One region of the Pseudoalteromonas sp. SR45-6 genome, then DNA from elsewhere that is predicted to be linked to it. Evidence: predicted binding sites of a transcription regulator. Region 1 holds the regulator's gene; the other holds the start of a gene.

Region 1 (6,372 bases):
ATCAAATTTACGCAGAGGAACACCGACGGCAAATGCTGAGTTTGGTAATGCAGCCAGTGTACTTGTTGGTGACTTTATCTACACCCGCTCATTTCAGCTAATGGTTGGTATTGGTAAAATGCAAGTTATGCAAATACTCGCTGATGCAACCAACGTGATTGCCGAAGGTGAAGTACTGCAATTAATGAACTGTAACGACCCTGATACCACCGAAGATAGCTACATGCAGGTAATTTACTCTAAAACAGCTAAATTATTTGAAGCTGCAACAGGCCTTGCTGCGATTATTACCGAAAAAGACGACTCGACACTGCAAGCGCTTAATCTTTACGGTATGCATTTAGGAACCGCTTTTCAATTGGTGGATGATGTACTTGATTACAATGCTGATGCTGAGCAGTTAGGTAAAAACATCGGTGATGATCTGGCCGAAGGCAAACCTACCCTGCCACTACTTTATGCTATGCGCCACGGTAATGCTGAGCAAGTACAGTTGATCCGTGATGCTATTGAGCACAGTAATGGTATGGATCACTTAGAAGCTATTCTAAGTACCCTCAATGAAACCAAAGCACTTGAGTTTACGATGAATAAAGCCAACGAAGAAGCTGATAAAGCGATTGCGTGTTTATCTGTATTAGATGAATCACCGTATAAAGAAGCACTCGTTAGCTTGGCTCGTATTGCCGTTGATCGTAATCACTAATAAACACCTAATGTATAAAAATCCTTCGAGCATAAAAAAGCCTGCAAATGCAGGCTTTTTTGTATCAATCGTCTTAGCAATTAAGCGTTGATGAAATCAACACCTTCTTGGATGTCTTTTTTCAGCGTATCAAGCATGTCGTTTTTAGCTTGCTCTTCAAATGCGCTTAGTTCACCGTAAGAAAGAATTTCTTCTACGCCGTTTTTACCTAAACGTACTGGGTGTGCAAAGTATGCAGCATCGCCATTTTCAACAGCAACGTAAGCGTAATCTACAACGTCTTCACCTTGTAAGCCTTTAACTAAAGACATACAAAAACGTGCAGCAGCAGCGCCCATTGATAATGTTGCAGAACCACCGCCAGCTTTTGCATTTACTACTTCAGTACCTGCATTTTGGATACGTGGAGTAAGCGCAGCAACTTCTTCATCAGTGAAAGTAACGCCTTCAACTTGAGATAGTAACGGAAGGATTGTTGTGCCTGAGTGACCACCAATTACTGGTACTTTCACAGTTGCAACGTCAACACCTTTAAGTTCAGCTACAAATGCTTCTGAACGGATCACATCAAGAGTGGTAATACCGAAAACACGTTTCGCGTCGTAAGTACCTGCTTTTTTGAATACTTCCGCAACAATTGGCACTGTGCCATTTACTGGGTTAGTGATAATACCCACTAATGCTTTTGGACAGTTAGCAACAATACCTTCTGCTAATGTTTTAATAATACCAGCATTAACATTAAATAAATCAGCGCGGTCCATACCAGGCTTACGTGGCATACCAGCAGGGATAAGAACGATATCACAACCAGTTAACGCTTGATCTAGTGCATCAACACCAAAGCCTGCAACTTTAACGTCTGTTGGGATATGAGAAAGATCAACAGCAACACCAGGAACAACTGGAGCAACATCATAAAGTGATAATTCAGAACCAGCTGGTAAGCCTGTTTTTAATAATAAAGACAACGCTTGGCCGATACCGCCAGCAGCACCTAATACAGCAACTTTCATTGGAATTCTCCGTAATTTGAGGTAGGAAATATTTGTGGCTCTAAAGATAATGAAATTAACGACTAAAGACAAATTTATCCTGCTTATTTCACATATAATTTAGACCATAGTTGTAAACTTGCTGGTTTACAGCACTAAAATCCATCGCAAAAGCAAACAACTACTGCATAAGTATGCAATATTGTGTACAATTAGCGCATCACTTATGAATAAGAACCTATAATATGCAACCACAAGATAAACAAGAAGCATTAGTAAAGGCCTTTAAGGCACTTTTAAAAGAAGAAAACTTTGGTTCACAAGGTGAGATTGTTGACGCCCTAAAAGAGCAAGGCTTTGATAATATTAGTCAAAGTAAGGTGTCGCGGATGTTAAGCAAGTTTGGCGCGGTACGCACTCGTAATGCCAAACAAGAAATGGTCTATTGTTTGCCTGCTGAAATGGGCGTACCTACAGCGAAAAGCCCATTACGTCAGTTAGTGATTGATATAATGCATAACGAAATGATGATCATTATTCGAACCAGCCCAGGAGCTGCACAATTAATTGCTCGGCTATTAGATTCATTAGGTAAAGCAGATGGCGTACTAGGCACCATTGCTGGTGACGATACTATTTTTATCGCTCCAGCTAAAGTATCTGAAATTGATGTAACTCTTGAACGCGTGCGTATTTTATTTGATACGGTATAAGTCTACCGATTCAAACTTTTTACAGCTGCTTTAAAAAGTTAATTGATGGGGCAAAAAACGCAGACCCCATATCGGCTTGAGTAAAATCAAGCCAATGATCGTAGCAATCGCCATCACCTAATCGACTTCGTAATACTTGCTCAAATGCATTTCCCTGTGCTGCATAACTAATCGCTAATATACCCTGTTCGTAAACGTCACCATAAGGCATGTTTTGATTTAATTGCAGTGGTTGCCCTTGCTCATCTTTTAACTCAGTGCGTACAGCATGACTATTTTCAGTCGCTGGCATAATCAAGGTATTATCTAAGCGAGTGCGTCCCATTATTTGTTCTTGCTCACTCAGTGGTAGGTTTTGCCACACACTTAAATCATGCTTATAGCGCTGTATATGTACGTAACTGCCTTGATCTTCAAAATGGTTGGGTTTATTGATTAACGCTGTGATGCGCTTTTGGCGACCATGAGGAGTGTCACCACCGAGTATAAAACCATTAAAATCGCGACCATCTAAAAATCGAAAGTTTCTCACTTGCTCAACCAATTCAACATCGGGGGCAAATAACTTGAGAATTTGCAAAGCAAATAAATGGTTTACATCTTCCCTATCGGAACGAATTTGGACAAATAAATCAAAAGGCTGAGCCCCCATAATATGATCATTATGAGTAATATTAGGAAAGCTCTGTAATTCACTAGGCAGAAATTCAGGCAGAATATGCGGCCAGTACTGCGCCCCTACTGCAACTAGGCTGGAGAGCATCGATTCAGAAAACTGATCTGAAAACTCATCTTGGATAGCGCTAACGTATTTTAATTTTTTGCGTAATGACTCATCGTGGCCATCAAATACATTAAAAAACAAATGTAAACCGTGCAAGTTTGCTTCAGCACAAATTCCAGATTGCGCTTGCGCCATGATATTTCCTTAACTCAAAATCTCATACACGGCGTTTTTAATGAAATTAAAAATACTAAAACACTTAATCTGCGAAAAAGTTAACCGTGTGTGGTGTTATTTTTATTGTCACCTACTCATTTGCTAAAATGATTGGCCCAACTAAACAGCAACTTCAATTTATTGTCCATCGTTCATAACTTTATACACAAAATGCAGAGCAACAAAACGACGGTTTAAAATAGTCACCGTATTTGCACTACAGCCTTGTGATTGAAAAGGTATTAACTCAAGATGGTATGGGCGAACACAAAGTTACCCAACTTGCTTTACTCGACGATAAGTAACTAATGACTCAGCCCCCGTAAGCAGTACGATATTCAGTTGCTGTTAATACATCTGCACCCAAGTATATGCCCTGACCAAGAAATTCTGCAACTACCTTTGAGCTTGAAGCGCTAAATAGCGGCTCAAACGTGTCTTGTTGAGCAATTTCCCCACAATTCATAGCCGCTAATTTATCGGCAAGTCGCATTTATTTTAAAGAATTACAAAGCGCCTTAATAGATATTGGTTTTTAATCATTTAAGGGATATATGCAATAAACTTAAACCATATACGATTAGAAATCGTCTAAGCAACACTACAATTACATCCACTATTAAAGGCAACCACGCCCATAATGGAAATCACTTGTGCGATATATCTCACGGTTATGACAGCTATTGAGTATAAAGCATCATAAAAAAAGTCTAAAAACAAACTAACCACATGAAATATAATAACTATTATTAAATTTCAAAATAATGACTGTATTTTCATTACTATTTTTAGCCTATTTTGTTTGCCGATACTCTCTATACTTACTTCATCGGTTAAGCAGTGACGCTTAAATGAGTAAACGGACAAGGAATGATTACTCATAAACCTCGAATTAAAGGTTACGTTAGGAAAAAATGGATTCACGGACAGGCTCAGGATGAGTAGCACTAAGGATAGTAAATATACGGACAGCGTCAAGATGATGCGAAAAGGAATAACAACAGGGCTCGCAAGAGAGTTGTTAAACAGGATGTTATAAAAGCGGACAGATGGACAGGCCCTAAAGGGTATCGCAATGGAACTGTTAACTAAGGGATAGCATCAGGACGATGCGTAAAGGACTGGTAATAGAGATTACCAAAAAGGATCAAAAGGAAGCACATAGGACAGAGGCACGGATAGCCTATATCACGCAGAACGAATAAGTAACAGTGTGATCACATGGATAAGTAAAGTTTAGGAGTTGATTAAGTTCAATTGCAGGATGCAAAAAATTAGAAGATTCCGCAAGCGCGACTAGAGATAGTTCGCGCTTTTCTTTTGCCCAAAAATACCCTCAGCTTAACTACTACTTGCCAATTAACTCGCTCATTAATACTCTCGCGTCTAATCTAATTAGTTATTGATTGTGTATAAGCGATGACTTCTCTAAAATAGCGCGCTCATAAATCATTGAGGTCGGCCGTGTTAATTAACTACAATCCTCCATTAGATCCGTATTTAACCATTTTATTTCAAGATGATGATTTACTGATCGTCAACAAGCCCAGTGAACTTTTGACTGTGCCGGGAAAAGATCCTAAACACGCCGATTGTTTGATAGCTCGCGTTAACCGTGTTTTTCCTACGGCAAAAATAGTTCACCGCTTAGATATGGCAACCTCTGGAATTATTTGTTTAGCAATGCATAAAGCGGCTCATCGTCATTTAAGTATGCAGTTTCAAGAACGCCAAACTGCAAAGCGCTATGTTGCACGAGTGTACGGTAAACTAGAGCCATTAACGGGATCAGTCAATTTGCCGCTGATCTGTGATTGGCCAAACCGCCCTAAGCAAATGGTTGATCATGACAAGGGGAAGCCCTCTTTAACTCATTACACTGTACTGGAGCATGAGCTGCACGCCACTCGTGTGGAACTTACCCCTATTACCGGACGCTCACATCAATTACGTGTGCATATGTTGTCATTGGGACACCCTATTTTAGGCGATAGGCTCTATGCTCACCCTGATGCACTGGCTGCTGCCCCGCGCTTGCAATTGCACGCACAAATGCTACGGCTCACTCACCCGGGAACAGCACAAATTATGACTTTTGAAGCTGAGCCAGAGTTTTAATTACGAGCTTAAAATCACACTAAACTTTTTGCTGTACACGCCGATAACAACTTATTGATTCATCGTGGTGGTTTATATGGCTATCGGCAAACAGTTTAAAGTATGGCAATTAATTAGTTTGGTTTACGCGACTTTCTTGGCCATGCCAGCCCAAGCAGCCGACTTTATTGCACCCACACCATGGTCAACAATCAGCAGTAATGATTTATCACGCCTAATGCCGCAAGATGAACTAAAACCGCTACTCGCTGGTGATACTGAGTTTTTAAGTTTATATCGCCAACACATGAGTGCCCAGCAGCGCGGTGTGGTATTGATTATCCCTGATTGGCAACACTTACCTACCAATAACAACGGGCTCAACTTTTTACGCACGCAACTTAACGATTTAGGCTATGCCACAATTGCTATGACGGTACCCGATATTGATTGGCAAGCAGCGCCACCTGCGGATGCAAGTGAAACAACTGAACCTGCAGCGGCTAAGCAAACTACAAGTTCAGACAATGGCGAACCATCAGCTGACACAGCCACTCCTGTTGTACATGTTGATGCTATCGCTCATATAAGCAATGCGATAATAGATAATTATAAACTCAACTTAATTGCACGCTTTAATGCGTTGTATCAAAGTGCATTGGATGAAGATGGGAAAATTGTTGTTATTGCACAAGGTGCCTCTGCGGGAGTATTGCTCGAACACTATGGCGAATATCCAAATACCAACATAGATGCATTTGTCAGCCTTAGCAGTTATTTACCAAACAGTAAACGTAACCAACAACTTAACGCGATTATATCGACTATTAGCCCGCCGTTATTGGATATTTACTACAACATAGATAACCCGGACTTACTGCTGAGTGTGGCGGATAGAAAACGCTGGGTTAAACGTCACAG
Region 2 (6,372 bases), on a different contig from region 1:
TTTAACGCGTTGTTCAGGTAATACGACGATATCGATAGTGCTTTGACGGCTTTGAACTATTTTAAAAATATTATCAAAACTATTCATCAGCATTAGATTTACACCTTCTTCAAAGCCCTGTGATAATAAAAAGTGATGGCTGTAATTATCTTTTAATACCGCAATTCGGTATTGCTTTGCTTGCTCTAGGGAATCGATAACGATGCTTTTCGAATTCAAAGCATAAAGATAAGTGTTCAACTGTGCTAATTCTGCAATCCAAATAAATTGCTTTTCACGAGAAGTTGAGCGCGCCATAGAAAAAATGCACGTTTGCGGATCGCGCAGTACCATATTAAATGCGGTACTCCAACTATACACTGAGATTGTATAATCGAGTGTTGAAGAAGCTAACACCATTTGAACTTTATCAGCGATATAGCCAACAAGTTGTTCGTTTTCATCAAGATATTGAGCAGGCGGAAAATATTCCGTCACCACATTTAATTTAGCGAGACTTTGATTACTTAAGATTATAAATAAAAAATAACACCACTTAGCCACTCTTGCCCCACCGATTATTACTTTAAGCATCTGTTGATGTAAATTAAATATAACGGCAAATAGCTGATTTGTGAATTTAAAAAGCAGCATGCCGTAGCAGGCTGCTTAAATGAACTGTTATTGACTATGCGCGGTTCATGGCATTAATTAAAAATGCTGAAATTTTTGCACCTTCTCTAAGCGTTGTATCTGAACTCGATTGACCAATCAGTGAACTGTCAGTAAATGGGGCAATTTCCATCATATCAGCGCCAGTGATCGGAAATTCATCAGCCAAAGCAACCAAGATATCCAAAGCATGCTGCGGCGTTAAACCGTTCCCTTCGGGTGTGCCTGTTGCTGATGCAAACTCTTCATCGAGGGCGTCAATATCAAAGCTGACGTAGAGTTCATCAACATTGTCAGCTTTAAGCTGAGCAATGACTTCTGCGGCAATTGCCGGTGCGCCTCGTTCGATGATCTCATGGGCCCAATGTTGTTTAACGCCAAAGGTAGATTCCCAGTGCTCTTTTGGCTTACCGCTTGAACGAATACCAAATTGGATCAGATGATGCGGTGCAGGTAAAAACTCTAAAATATGAGTGCACCACGAGCCAAAACATAAATCGATACCTAAACGCTCAACGAGTAAATCGGTATGCGCATCAAAGTGAATAATCGCAGTGCGTTTACCTTGCGCACGCTTTGCCTTCAAATACGCTTTAGTTAACGGGTAACTAATTGAATGATCACCACCAATACCAAAAATGCCTTTATCAGTAAACGTTGCATAAAAGCTATCGCATACATCTTCAGTGATAGACAACGGGCTGACATAATACTCACTGCTTGGATTATCATATAATGCCTGTTGGCAATTACTGATAGTCGCGTCGTTTAAATATTTATCATGCAGTAAATGTGGGATAACCCTTACATCACCTAAATCAAACGACTTTGCCTGAGGCTGCTGATCAATCAATGTTGAGCGTAAAAACAATGGCCCCCAGTTGGCGCCGCGTAAAATGCCACCACCACAGTCAGAGCTAATACCTAAAGTCACCGCTTTATGCTCACTTTGACTAAGTGTATCGAGTGATGCACGCCATAGCGTATCGATATTATCTTCTTGCCCATACAGTTTCATACGCAGCGCCGCTTTACGTTCTTTTGCAGTATTAACCGTAAAAACGCCATCGCCCGGCGGACATAAACAGTGCTCAACTTTACTTTTAAATGTGTGCCATTGTGTGCTCATTGCAATTCCTTACTGTGTGCTTTTGCGTAGTTATGCAAAAGAGCGTTGTTGAAAATAAAATTAATAAAAGATTAACGCGCCGATTTTCACTCGCAATTTTATTACTCTCGCCGCTTTAGCTACATTTTAAATAACTATATAAACCTCTAAAATAACAATTGGTTATACTTATTTATCCAACAACGTATAAACTAAAATAGAGTGCCTAGTAGGATTGATATAGTGTCTATGAATACAAGTCAACTACCGGCGATGACACAAATTAAAGTCAGTTGCTTGAATATTCAAAGAGAATGAATAAATTTGATAACGGACATCCGTCCTGTACAAGGCAATGCATTGTGGTAATTATGCTAAATTGATAACAACTCTTTATAAATTAGCGTTATTAACTGACGTTAGAACAAAAGTTATAAATAAGGCCCCGCTATGGAAAAGGTATTTCACTTAGGACTCACCCGCGACGATCTACACGGTGCAAAACTTGCAATTGTACCGGGCGATCCAGATCGTGCAGCACGTATTTCAACTTTTCTCGAAAACCCAACTTGCCTCGTCCAAACCCGAGAGTTTCATGCTTACTTAGGTCAACTTAACGGTAACTCTGTGGTTATTTGCTCAACCGGTATTGGTGGTCCTTCAACCTCCATTGCAGTAGAAGAGCTGGCGCAATTGGGAGTTGAAACATTCTTACGAATTGGCACAACTGGCGCTATTCAACCTCATATTAATGAAGGTGATATTTTAATCAGCCAAGCATCTGTGCGTTTAGATGGTGCGAGCCAACATTTTGCGCCATTGAACTACCCTGCGGTGTCTGACTTTTTCGCCACTCAAGCGATGGTAAATGCGTGCGGTAATTTAGGCATTGATTTTCATATTGGTATTACTGCATCAAGCGATACTTTTTACCCAGGTCAAGAACGTTACGACACTTACTCGGGTTATGTACCAAAAGCATTTCAAGGTAGCTGTGAAGAATGGCAAAAGCTGGGCGTGATGAACTATGAAATGGAATCAGCAACCTTATTTACAATGTGTGCAGCACTGGGGCTAAAAGCCGCCTGTGTAGCTGGTGTGTTGGTTAATCGTACTCGCCAAGAAATCCCCAATGTAGATCACGGCGAGATTGAGAAAAAATCAGTCGCCGTGGTACTCGAAGCCGCTAAACTGCTGTTGGCTTAATATTTAAACTAATACTTTGTAGTACTGGCAAATCAGTGTAACTTGCCAGTACTGCTTGACTGACACTTAACTGATTTCCCTTACCCTGCGTTTGTAGTAACTCAATCCCTTTGACAACATCTTTAGTCATTGCCAAACCGGCTAAATGCAATTGACTCACCGCACTTTGCAGTGGTGATAAGCTCGGGCTATACGCGGCATTTTCCGCATAACAACCATAAAAATTACCATTTTCGAAAGTACTAATTTTCACTGCGCTGTAATTTTCAGAGTAAGGTACATATGCAGCCAACGCATAACTTAACAACGTTTTATCCAGTTCATCAGTTACAACAAATTCATGCTGTTGTGGAGCGGGGTTAAACAAGCTATAAGAATTACCTAAATCTTGCGGACCAAATGAGTGAGGGAGTAAATCAGCCAGCTTGAATTGCTGCTGCGGTAATAAAATATCAAAGCTCTGCGCATCAGCCAACTCATTCATAAATTGACGACAATAACCACATGGCGCATCACTGATAGCAATTTTAGCTATTTTTTTCGCGCCATTGAGCCAAGCGTTATTAATTGCCGATTGCTCAGCATGAACCACTAAGCTTAATGCTTGTTGTGCAAATTCAACATTCGCCCCAAAATAAAAATGTTGCTCACCGTGTTTATCGTAGCCAACTACAATTGCCCCAACAAAAAAATGTGAAATAGGCACAACTGCAAATTTTGCAGCAATAGGTAAACAGGCACGCAGTATAACCTCGACAGGTTGCTTATATTGCGCGCACAAAGCTGTGATATCAGCGGTATTTAAAATACCCTTGTGCTGTTTTACGTGAAGATATAACTGCTGCTGTTGTTTTTCACTGAAGCTAAAAACGCAGCTAGTTTGAGTACTTACTGTAGGCGTTAATGAAGACATAGACTAGTTTTATGATTTAATGGCTAACTAGTTTAGAAGGTTCAACGCTTAAATGCTAGGTTGATTTACTAACCAATTTTTCGCGCTGTTAAAACAATCAAAATTTTCTGCTTTTATATCAAAGCGCTGTGCTTTTTGCAAAAACAAATCGTGCATAAAACCATCAAAACTAACGACGCGAGCAATAAAGCAACTAGCTAACCACTGAGATACTGCTGGCATAATAGTCAGCAGTTCACTTGCCGGAAATTTATGCGTTAATTCAGACACATCAACGAGTAATTTATTACTGCCGTAAATAGATACATACTGCTGCGCAATTTGATAAAAGTTCATCACATCCTGTGCACTTGCCGTCCCTCTAAGCGTCATCATTATTAATGACGTAGATGCATCATACGTGATGCAAGTAGACACATTTGACATAATTACTACTCGATTATTAGTACAATTGCCATAAAATGACAAAACAACCGACATTCTAGATAAAAAAAACAGACAGTCAATATCTAGTAGCAAATCAGGTCTGACCAGAGCGTTAATACAGAATAAAGGATGGTTTTTTTTGCTAAAATGATACCAAAAAATACCTTGTTGTAACTAAGTTATAACCTGAAACAGCTTAACGATAGGAAGTAACTGTATTCAATACATCTAAGCTGAACTAAGATTAAATAAGATGTTTAATGCGGATAAATATAACTTACTTGGTAATATATGCGCCGAACCTTACCAGCACAGCGCACTGTTAGTGCTCAATTAACTAATTAATGGACCTCTCGCTGCTAAACACAGCAAAGAAGTCCACACTTAATTATTGGATAATCAACCGGTATTACGCATACCTGCAGCAATCCCAGTCATAGTAATCATTAACGCGTTATCAATGTCACCAGAGCTGCCTTCTGCCGCTTCGCGCGAACGTTTTAACAACTCAACTTGAAGCACATTCAATGGATCCGTATACGGGTTGCGCAAACCAATAGACTCTTTTATCCAAGGTTGATCGGCAAGCAAACTTTGCTGTGGACTTAACGATTGTACCAGTGAAATAGCCTGCTTGAGCTCTTTACGCAGTTTTTCACCTAGTGGTTTGTATTGCTCTTCAACTAAAGCGTCGTCGTAATGCGCACTTAACCAACAGTCCGCTTTACTGAATACCATTTCAAGCATTTCTAGACGGGCTCTGAAAAACGGCCAGCGTTGACTCATCTCATTAAGGGTGTCTATGCCGTGTTTTTCAAGTGCAGCTTGTAAACCAGTTAGTGCCCCAAGCCATGCTGGTAGCATTAAGCGATTTTGACTCCAAGCAAAAATCCACGGAATAGCTCGCAGGCTTTCAACACCACCATTGGGATTACGCTTTGCTGGACGCGAACCAAGCGGTAATTTTGATAGTTCCTGCTCTGGTGTTGCCATTCTAAAGTACGGCACAAAGTCTTCATCAAAACGCACTACATTACGGTAATGCTCACATGACTTTTCACTGATCAACGCCATTACATCACGCCATTCATCTTTTGGCTCTGGTGGTGGTAACAAATTACTTTCAAGCACAGCACCGGCATAGATGTTTAGACTTTCCAGCGCCACATTAGGTAGGCCAAATTTAAAGCGGATCATCTCCCCTTGTTCGGTAACACGCAGGCCACCTTTGAGTGAACCTGGTGGCTGTGAACGCAAGGCTTGCGCAGCAGGTGCGCCACCACGGCCAACAGTACCACCACGGCCATGGAATAATATCAGCTCAATACCACGTTGCTCTGCCAATTGTACAAGCTTATCCATTGCCTCGTATTGCGCCCACCCGGCAGCCATCATCCCAGCATCTTTGGCTGAATCTGAGTAACCTATCATAACATTCTGTATGCCCTCAGCTTGGCCTCGATACCAGTTATTATCTAGCAATTGAGTAATAACATCGCTGCCTGCATTTAAGTCATCTAAGGTTTCAAATAATGGCGCAACAGGCAGTTTAAAACTACAACCACTTTCTTTTAATAGCAGTTGTACTGCTAATACATCAGAGGCTGTGCGTGCCATTGAAATAATATATAAACCAAACGTCGACGCATCTTGCTTGGCGATTACATCAAAGGTGTCGAGGACTTCTTTTACATCAGCGCTTGGTTGCCAATGTTTAGGAATAAGCGGGCGACGAGAGTTAAGCTCGGCTAATAAAAATGCCTGCTTATCTTCTTCTTGCCATTGGTCGTAATCACCTAAACCCAAATAACGAGTGAGCTCTGAAAATACCTGACTGTGGCGTGATGAGTCTTGGCGCACATCTAGTTTAGCTAAACGAATACCAAAGCTATTAATACGACGTAACACATCTAATAATAAGCCATTGGCTACCACCGCAATGTTACTCTTAAGCAAAGAACGGTAGCATGCCTCAAGCGGCTGCTTTAACTGCTCAATGTCAGTGACGATGTCTTGTGCATCGGTGCGCTTATTCATAATTTTAGCGCCAAGATGAGCAACGGTTTCA

What was found. Region 1 encodes ArgR, which controls arginine synthesis, uptake and breakdown. Its sites were predicted from a motif close to ANTGAATANNTATTCANT; they were not measured.
Region 2: the regulator ArgR is predicted to act here: its motif matches at 1,802-1,819, upstream of H5158_RS04045 (arginase family protein).

The regions. Positions count from the first base shown of each region.
Region 1 covers NZ_JACJDM010000013.1:29,374-35,745, forward strand. The annotation lists gene ispB (octaprenyl diphosphate synthase) at 1-706, shown strand, start outside; gene mdh (malate dehydrogenase) at 787-1,722, opposite strand; gene argR (transcriptional regulator ArgR) at 1,947-2,414, shown strand; gene H5158_RS08225 (Dyp-type peroxidase) at 2,434-3,333, opposite strand; gene rluA (bifunctional tRNA pseudouridine(32) synthase/23S rRNA pseudouridine(746) synthase RluA) at 4,819-5,472, shown strand; gene H5158_RS08235 (DUF3530 family protein) at 5,549-6,372, shown strand, end outside.
Region 2 covers NZ_JACJDM010000005.1:72,481-78,852, reverse strand. The annotation lists gene H5158_RS04050 (ABC transporter substrate-binding protein) at 1-633, opposite strand, end outside; gene H5158_RS04045 (arginase family protein) at 668-1,780, opposite strand; gene udp (uridine phosphorylase) at 2,210-2,965, shown strand; gene cdd (cytidine deaminase) at 2,946-3,878, opposite strand; gene H5158_RS04030 (hypothetical protein) at 3,927-4,304, opposite strand; gene ppc (phosphoenolpyruvate carboxylase) at 4,704-6,372, opposite strand, start outside.